2 regions of the Alteromonas mediterranea DE genome follow, and region 1 is predicted to be linked to the other one. Evidence: predicted binding sites of a transcription regulator. Region 1 holds the regulator's gene; the other holds the start of a gene.
The links. The regulator FNR, encoded in region 1, switches genes on or off when oxygen is low (the NO sensors DNR and NnrR bind a similar motif). The targets are predictions, from matches to a motif close to TTGATCTAGATCAA.
Positions count from the first base shown of each region.

Region 2: a site for FNR is predicted at 2,455-2,468, ahead of MADE_RS19095 (high-potential iron-sulfur protein). Genes of this name have one in related genera too.

Region 1 covers NC_011138.3:2,339,177-2,343,604, reverse strand. The annotation lists gene ttcA (tRNA 2-thiocytidine(32) synthetase TtcA) at 1-659, opposite strand, end outside; gene uspE (universal stress protein UspE) at 774-1,697, opposite strand; gene fnr (fumarate/nitrate reduction transcriptional regulator Fnr) at 1,948-2,688, opposite strand; gene MADE_RS10375 (sulfite exporter TauE/SafE family protein) at 2,734-3,393, opposite strand; gene ccoS (cbb3-type cytochrome oxidase assembly protein CcoS) at 3,380-3,610, opposite strand; gene MADE_RS10365 (heavy metal translocating P-type ATPase) at 3,612-4,428, opposite strand, start outside.
Region 2 covers NC_011138.3:4,301,791-4,306,218, reverse strand. The annotation lists gene MADE_RS19105 (substrate-binding periplasmic protein) at 1-141, shown strand, start outside; gene MADE_RS19100 (amidase) at 282-1,916, shown strand; gene MADE_RS19095 (high-potential iron-sulfur protein) at 2,013-2,306, opposite strand; gene MADE_RS19090 (flavin reductase family protein) at 2,542-3,171, opposite strand; gene MADE_RS19085 (zinc ribbon domain-containing protein) at 3,164-3,355, opposite strand; gene MADE_RS20625 (hypothetical protein) at 3,634-3,888, opposite strand; gene MADE_RS19075 (exonuclease domain-containing protein) at 3,904-4,428, shown strand, end outside.

The DNA.
Region 1 (4,428 bases):
TTGCAAGGAATAATAGGAAACTCTACGGCTTGTGAATATTTTACGATGTCTTTTTCTGTACAGTAGGCGAGCGGACGAATAACGATATGCTCGCCATTATCGCTGACTAGTTTTGGCGGCATGGACTTCAGCTTTCCGCCGTGAAACATATTTAGGAAAAAGGTTTCCAACATATCGTCACGGTGGTGACCAAGGGCTATTTTTGTTGCGCCGAGTTCTTTTGCGGTGCGATATAAAATACCGCGGCGCAGTCTTGAACAAAGTGAACAGGTGGTTTTACCTTCAGGAATTTTATCTTTAACAATAGAGTAGGTGTCTTCTTCTACAATTTTGTAATCAACACCAATACGCTCTAGATATTCAGGCAATACATGCTCAGGGAACCCTGGTTGCTTCTGGTCAAGGTTTACCGCAACTATGTCGAAGTGAATAGGCGCAATCTTCTTTAAAAACAATAAAATGTCCAGCATGGTGTAACTATCTTTACCGCCAGATAAACACACCATGACTTTGTCATTGTTTTCAATCATACCGAAATCGCCTATGGCTTTACCCACATTGCGGCGAAGGCGCTTCTGAAGTTTGTTGAAGTTGTACTTTTGCTTACTTTGCGCTGCGTTTAGTACCGACGCATCAGCACTGCTTGTGCCTAAACTCATAATTAACTAGCTTGGTTCGTGATAAAGCAAGCATTATACAATAAAGGGCCTTTTCTAGACCATGCCTGTATTCTTAAATTTACTCATAAAAAGCGGCTCGTAAGGTTAATGGCATCACACACTTAACGGCGACTCGAATCCGTCTGGCTTGATAGCTAATACGTCACAATTTAGCTCATCGATAACATGCTCTGCCGTGTTCCCAATGAGCGCGGCAGAAAGACCAACGCGGCCTACAGTGCCTATAATGACGAGTTCGGCGTCTAATGTCTTTGCCACTTGTGGAATGACTTTTTCAGGTAGCCCTTCTCTGACAACACATTTTTCATCTGCAATGCCGTACTTTAACGCATGGCTTTTCATTTCTTTCTTATGATGATTTTTTACCGCGTCATGATAGGTATCAGGGTCAAATTCGGGCACCTCGATAGCAATATTAAGTGGCGTAGAAGGGAAGCTATTGACTAAATTAACCTTACCTTTTAGCAAGGCCGCATAATCATTGGCGATAACGGTAATCTTGTCGTTAAGCGCAGCATGTTCTTCGTCTTCACTGCCGACGTTTACAGCGGCAATGATCTCGCCGCCTTCTGGCCAATCATGCTCTTTAACTAATAAAACGGGGCGCGGACACTTACGCATTAAATGCCAATCGGTAGGTGTAAAAATAACGGAAGCCAGGTCGTCATGCTTTTTAGTGGCTTTTACAACAAGGTCAATTTGATTCTTAAGTGTGTAATAGATAATCGATTCGTAGGCACGATTGTTCCATTCAACCACGATGTCAGTTTCACCGAAGCCTTGTTCTTTAAGCTGCCCAGAGAGCCATTTAGCATGCTCATTGGTAACAGCATCTCGCATGGCTTCTCGCTCATCTGGACTTAACATAGTGGTCATATCATAAGACAAGTCGTAAACCACCATAATCGCAGTTACAGAGGCCCCGGTCTTTGATGCTAATTCATAAGCGCGACTTAACGCGGGCTGGTTATCTCGCTCGGCATCGACTACCGCAAGGATTCGTTTACACTCAATCATAACTCCCCCTAATACGAAGTTTGGTCGTGGCTGTGTGAACGGTAACGTTCAACAGTAACTTGTACTAACTATAAACGACAATGTGGAAAACGTAAGTTGTTTTAGATCAAGTATTTTATATTGCAAGGCAAGCAACAATGTATAGCGTCATTGCCAATAATGGGAAAAAAGGGTTATGGGAGTAGGAGTATAAAGCGCGCTGAATGCGCGCTTTTAGGAAGATAACCCTATTTAACCGAGTTAGACCACATTAGCCGTTACACACTATACTCGGGCCGTTAAGCACTTCTAGCTTGGTATTAAGGCGTTCAAAGTCCACAATCGTAATAAGTTTACCTTCAACTTTAATAATATCTTCTTTTTGGAAACGACTTAATAAGCGACTGATGGTCTCTATCGTTAAGCCAAGATAGTTACCTATCTCGTTACGCGTCATCGTAAGGTGAAATTCTCTGTGTGAAAAACCGCGTTCTTCAAAACGCTGAGATAAATGAGAGATAAAATACAAAAGGCGTTCTTCAGCCGTGCGTTTGTTGAGAAGCATTATCAAATCGTGATCATGTTTAATCTCTGCACTCATAAAGCTCATAATTTGATGGCGTAATTTAGGAAACTGCATCGACATTTCGTCAAGCGTTTCGTAGGGCAACTCGCACACCATGGCGGTTTCTAGAGCCATTGTGTAACTTTGGTGCTTGTTTTCTCGAAGGGCATCAAAGCCAATGATGTCACCGGGAAAGTGAAACCCCGTTATTTGCTCTTCACCTTCAGAGTTAGTCACAAACGATTTAAATGACCCGGTTCTTACTGCATATAACGACTCAAACTTATCGCCGGTTTGAACAAGGGTATCACCTTTATGAAGGGGCTTTTTGCGCTCTATGATATCGTCGAGAGACTCTATTTCTGTCTTATTCAATGCAACAGGTAAACAGAGGTGACTGAAACTACAGTTCTGACAATGTATTGAAAATTCGCTTCCTTTGCTCATAAGACTGACTCTCTTAATGTACACATGATTATAGTACACGCATTTTCACATGAATGCGCCATAAATTAGATAAGTGGCGTATATGGCCATTATCACAGCTATGACTTGTCTCACATAGCTGTGCTGAAAGCTTTGAACAAGATACTGGCTACCGGCACTTGCGGCTAACAGTGTGGGTAACGTTCCCAAACCGAAGAAAAACATAATGCCAGCGCCTTGCAATGCATTACCCGCTGCCAGAGACCAGGTTAGCGTTGAATAGACCAATCCACATGGTAGCCAGCCCCATATAAAGCCGTAGGGAACCGCGCTTAACGGCGTTTTGAAAGGAAGAAATCGTTTTGATAAAGGCTGAAGCTTTGCAAACAGGCCTTTGCCCGCGTTTTCTAAGACCGATAAACCCGTCCACCATTTCCCTAAGTAACAAGCGAGTAAAAGCAACATGATGCCGCTTAGAAGAGAGAGGGCATAATTAGCAAGCGGTACGAAGTCAGCAGCTATTTTTCCAAGCGCACCGGTAATGGCCCCTGCTAGTGTATAGCTAGTAATGCGTCCCATGTTGTAGGCGAGGGTGTAGGGCAATGCCGGTGCCCCCTTTGGCGATACCACTCTAAGCGCTGCAACAATACCGCCGCACATGCCTACACAATGTACGCCTCCTGCTAAACCTATAAGAAAGGCAGAAAAGTAATTAATCCCGTCCATTATCTTCTTGGCTTTTTGCTGCCTTATCTTCTTGTATTTGTTTGCGCTGTTCGGCCAGTTTTTTCTCTTCTGGCGATAAGTCATCGTCAAAAAGAATGCTATAGCCTTGGCGGTCTAAATCCTCGAACTGATTGGTTTTTACCGCCCAAAAGAAAATGACAATAGCGACTGCCACAATAATGATGGCGATAGGAATTAATACGTAAATAATACTCATGCTATTTGCTCAAAAGTCGCGTTGAGTTTGTAACTACAATGATACTGCTTAATGACATACCCACAACCGCCATCCATGGAGAAAGTAAACCAGACACGGCGAAAGGCAATATTAAAAGGTTGTATCCCACAGCCCAGCCGATGTTTTGTCTTATTTTCTGTTTCACTTGATGTGAGGTTTTAATTAGCGCTGGTACAGATAACAGTTGATCGCCCAGCAATATAACGTCAGCAGCCGTTTTGGCAACGTCCGTTGCGTTACCCACTGCAATGGCAACATCTGCACTGGCAAGTACAGGTGCATCGTTAATGCCGTCGCCCATCATCATTACTTTGGCTCCCCCTTGCTGCATTTGCTGAACCGCTTCGTATTTTTGTTCAGGTGTTAAGCCGCCTTTCGCCGTTTTTATGGGCAAAGGCGCGGTTAGCGTATCAACGTTTTGTTGGGTGTCACCACTTAATACCGCAAGGGTATGGCTTTGCGACAAGATATCTAGAGTTTCATGGGTATCGTCACGAAGGGTGTCACGTACTTCAAAAGCAGCAATGATTTGCCCTTTTACTGTTAAAAATACATTGGCTGATGGGTAAGTATCTGATGATGGTAAGTTAGCCAGGCTAAATGCGGCAGAGCCCATTGAAAAATGTGTATCATTGATTACACCGCTAATGCCACCCCCAGGCGTTACGGTAAAATTATCCACCTTGTGTGATACCTTACCGTTAAAGGCCTTCGCGATTGGGTGTTCGGAACGAGCTTCAAGCGCGCAGGCTATCGCCATAGCGCTTTCGCTATCAATTCCGTCAGCAAACCACGCA
Region 2 (4,428 bases), 2.0 Mb from region 1:
GCCATTCCTGACCCAGAATTAAGAGCAACATTTAACGCCACGCTTCACGCTTTTATTGATGATGGGCGTTATCAGAAGCTGCTAGATAAATATAAACTGGATAATCTTCTTTATAAGCTGCCAACCCCAGTAACTCAGTAAATACACATTTTATTGTGTAGCCAGTGAACTATTTCTGATACAACGTATAACAAACTATCATTACTCTAACGTCTGTGACTTGCTGTTTTTGTTTAACAGTAAAAAAACAGGCAGTGGGATTATGCGTTAAGGAAAGATTTATGTTGAAGCAGTGGTATTTACTGGTCGCTGCCGTAATTTGTACGGCGTGTGTTTCTCACTCAACCCCCTCTAACTCAAACCAAGCGAACGAAACGCAATACTATTTGGGTAAACCCGCACATCAGCAAGCACAGGCTATTGCCAGTGGCGAGATTACGTCTGCGGCCTTGGTAAAAGGTTATTTAGCGCGTATTGAACAGCTAGATGGCAAGGTAAATAGTGTGTTGTCAGTGAACCCCAATGCGCTAGAAGAAGCGAATGCTATTGATAAGCAACTGGCGAACGGCAAGACGCTGGGCCCGTTAGCAGGTATACCTGTTTTGCTGAAAGATAATATCGAAAGCGATGAACTGCCTACAACGGCGGGCTCGATGGCGCTACTTAACAATAACACTGGGCGAAATGCACCCATTGTGGCAAAACTGAAAGCAGCCGGTGCCATTGTTCTGGGTAAAACTAATTTATCGGAGTGGGCAAATTTTCGCTCTGAATCATCAATAAGTGGTTGGAGCGCGGTAGGCGGGCTTACTCGTAACCCGCACATGCTATCGAGAAGTGCCTGTGGTTCCTCGTCGGGCTCGGGAGCGGCTATGTCGCTGCGCTTGGCGTCCCTCGCCGTGGGTACGGAAACCAATGGCTCTATTATCTGCCCAGCTTCTATTAACGGAGTGGTAGGTTTCAAACCAACCGTAGGCTTACTTTCTAGAACCCATATTGTACCTATCTCACTTAGCCAGGACACCGCAGGGCCAATGACATCGAGTGTACAAGACGCGTGGTTAATGGCCTCAGTTATGGCTGGCGCCGATAAAAACGATAGCGCAACTAAAAACGCTGACGACTACCTTCTTGAAATCCCCTCTTCGTCGCTGCTTGCCACAGACTTAAAAGGTAAGCGTATTGGTGTGGTGCGCTACCGACAAGGTGATAACCCTCACGTATTGGCTGTTTATGAAAAAGCGTTAAAGCAGTTGGAAGCATCTGGTGCAACCCTCGTAGATATCAGTGATTTTTCTCAGCCGGATTCCTTTTGGGCAGATTCATACAATGTGTTGCTAAGCGAGTTCCATCACAGCATTAACGAGTACCTGTCGAACTCTCCTGCATCGCTTCCCGCTAAAAACCTGTCTGAGCTCATCGAGTTCAACCAGGCTACACCCAGAGAGTTAGCGTTATTTGACCAAGATATCTTTGAGAAGTCCTTAGCCTCTTCTGCTATCGACAGTGACGAATACAAACATGCACTGCGCCTTATCCGAGATACCGCTGGGGAAAACGGTATAGACGCCTTATTGTCGAAGCACAATGTTGACGTATTGGTTGCGCCATCGAATAGCCCTTCATTTTTAATTGATGGCGTGTATGGCGACCACTCACCAGTGGGCTTCATCGGGATTGGGTATTTGGCCGCTATTGCCGGTTATCCGCATTTAACTGTGCCTGCTGGGCAAGTAAAAGATCTTCCGGTAGGCATTAGTTTCATAGGCGGCAAATGGCAAGATAAGAAAGTGCTAGAAATAGGCAGCATTTTTGAAGCAAAACACGGCTTTTTTATCAAGCCCGGTTTATTACCCACGCGCTTTGATAACCCGCGTTTAAAAGGTATAGAAGCAGGCCTTAGCGACCCTCGTTAAGCATTTGCCGCAAGGGAGTGAATACATCCTTCAAGCAATAAAAAAGCCCTCGATAATATCGAGGGCTTTCAATCGTCTATCAGCGTGGCCGCTATCTTAGCCCGGCTTTTTAACCCAAGCACTACACCAGCCATCCGCATTTACCAGCTTATTAGGGAAAATGTTACAAGGACGGTATTGTTCACCATCAGCTCCCTGCACGTACATGCAGTTAGCGCACTTTGAACCTTCAACGGTAGACGACGGTGTGTAGTTTAATGCTTTCGCTGTTGGGTCGTCGGCACTTAGCTGTTCTTGAGCTTGTGCGCGCAACGCTACACCACCTAGCGTCAGACCTATAACTGTAGAGCCTGATAACTTCAAGAAATCTCGGCGGTTTACAGATTTCATAACATTCTCCTTAAGAGATAGAAACGATAATGATTCTTTTTTATTCGGCGCTTTAAACGCAAAAACCTGCCCAAAGAGGCAGGTTTTATTACATATCTAAATACTATCTCTTTTTGAAAAAAGATCGAACGAAAAGTCGTATTTTCCTTTGATCTAGATTAAATAAACTTCAGAGTTCGATATGGCAGTAGCAACTCTTATTGATGCAAATAAGACCGAAGTTGCGCTAAAAGGTTCATTTTTGCGATAAATCTACACCCGGCTTAGCGTAGGCAAACTGTGCGATACGCGAGGTACCGTGATAGCTGTCTAGCCCGGAGATGCACGCTGTTTTCGCTTGTTCGATATCGGCGTAACCTTCGGTATCAATAATTGCTTCAGGTAAAAAAAGTTCTTGAATCTCACCAATGACCATTTCGGTTTCATTTAGTAAGGTAAAGTGTTGCGCTACCTTAAGCCCCATTTTTATCTCACTCTCTTTGACATAAGGGGCGCTGAACGTTTCGCTAAACACAGGCGTTAAGCCTACGGCATCAAATTCACTGTCTTCTGGCGCGTAGCGTGCAGAGGTTTGGTGCGCTTTGTCTACCCAATCAGTTGAGACATGATTGAGTGTGTAGAAACCTTGTTGCTTAATATTGCTAAGTGTATCGCGCGTTACTGTGTGAGGTCGCATGATCATGCCAAGAAGAGGAGGGTTTGCGCCTACGTGAACAACAGAGCTGACAATAGCCAGGTTATTGGTTTGTCCGTCACTCGTCCCAACTAAGGTAGCTGACTTAAAGCCTGATAGGCTGTTAATTAGGTTGGCCCGATAGCGCTGCGCTAGTGCATCTATATCACTGCGAGTAAACTGCTTAGTCATTCTCTCGTTCTGCCTCAATGTGTATATCGTCGGCGTCTTGGTATGCGGTTAACTCTATGGGTTGGCAGCATACCTGACAATCAAGAACCTGTACTTGACCTACGTCGTTAACTTCATCTATTTCCACATCGTTTGGTGCCATACAGTAGGGGCAAGAGAAGCCCATAGAACGGGTTAAGCTCATAATAGTTCGCCTTCGTAATCATTATTTGGTGTTATTACGTAATGCAAAGAAGACTGGATTTACTCACTGGCATAGAAGTGTAAGCGATAGGCGCGCCTAAACGAGAGCGAGATTAGGCATACGCAAGCTAGATGCAGACGGAAGTAGATTTTATTAAAGGTGAATTGTGGTGAATAAGATAGGCGTATGCCCGTGCTGTAAAAGACAGACCCGTTTAACGTTTCATCACCTCATCCCCAAAAAAATGCATCGGCGTAACTATTTCAAAAAGCATTACACTAAAGCAGAGCTTCAATCCGGCATATATATTTGCCGGCAATGTCATAGCGGTGTCCACCGATTCTACGATGAAATGGCGCTGGCCAAACACTACAATAGTTTACAGCATCTATTAGACGATTCGCAGCTTGCGGCTTTTTTTCAATGGGTATCGAAACAGCGAGTGCGAGTTTAAACAGGGAATCAATAACTAAAATAGGCGTATTTAATTTGATTAATTGGGCTGTATAAATATACACTATTGCCGATTTCATAGCCAAAGATGCACCATGCGAAAAGATTTACCGCCCCGTTATTACCTGACACATTTTCATGAATTTCTCGCGTTCTTTGAAGGGGCGAGCCAGTCGTTATTAAGCAGTGAAGCTGTGCGCTTTATCCAGCGTTTCAAAGCCCTTGATGAGGACAAGCAGTGTATTGTGGTTCGCGCGGCTAATCGCAAATATGCAGTGATAGATAGAATGCAGTTCAATTATGGTGAAATTGTTGCCCCTCAACATCAAATTGACTGTTTAATTAAGGACGGCTGGTTTGGCGATTTAACTCACGCTACGCTTAATGACATTGCTGGGGTTTTGACAAAAGATGCCCTGCTCGCGCTTTTGTCAGAATACGGCAGCATTCAAGGTCTTGCTTCTCAGAGAAAACCTAAACTCGTCAACTTACTGAGTGAGCAAATTACTGCCCGAGGATGGCCAGAAAGTTTTTCACTTGAAAGCTACTTAGTGTGTTTATTCGATAGTGCCCTGCGCTTCTTATTGTTTATTTATTTTGGTAACACAAAAAGCCGTTTA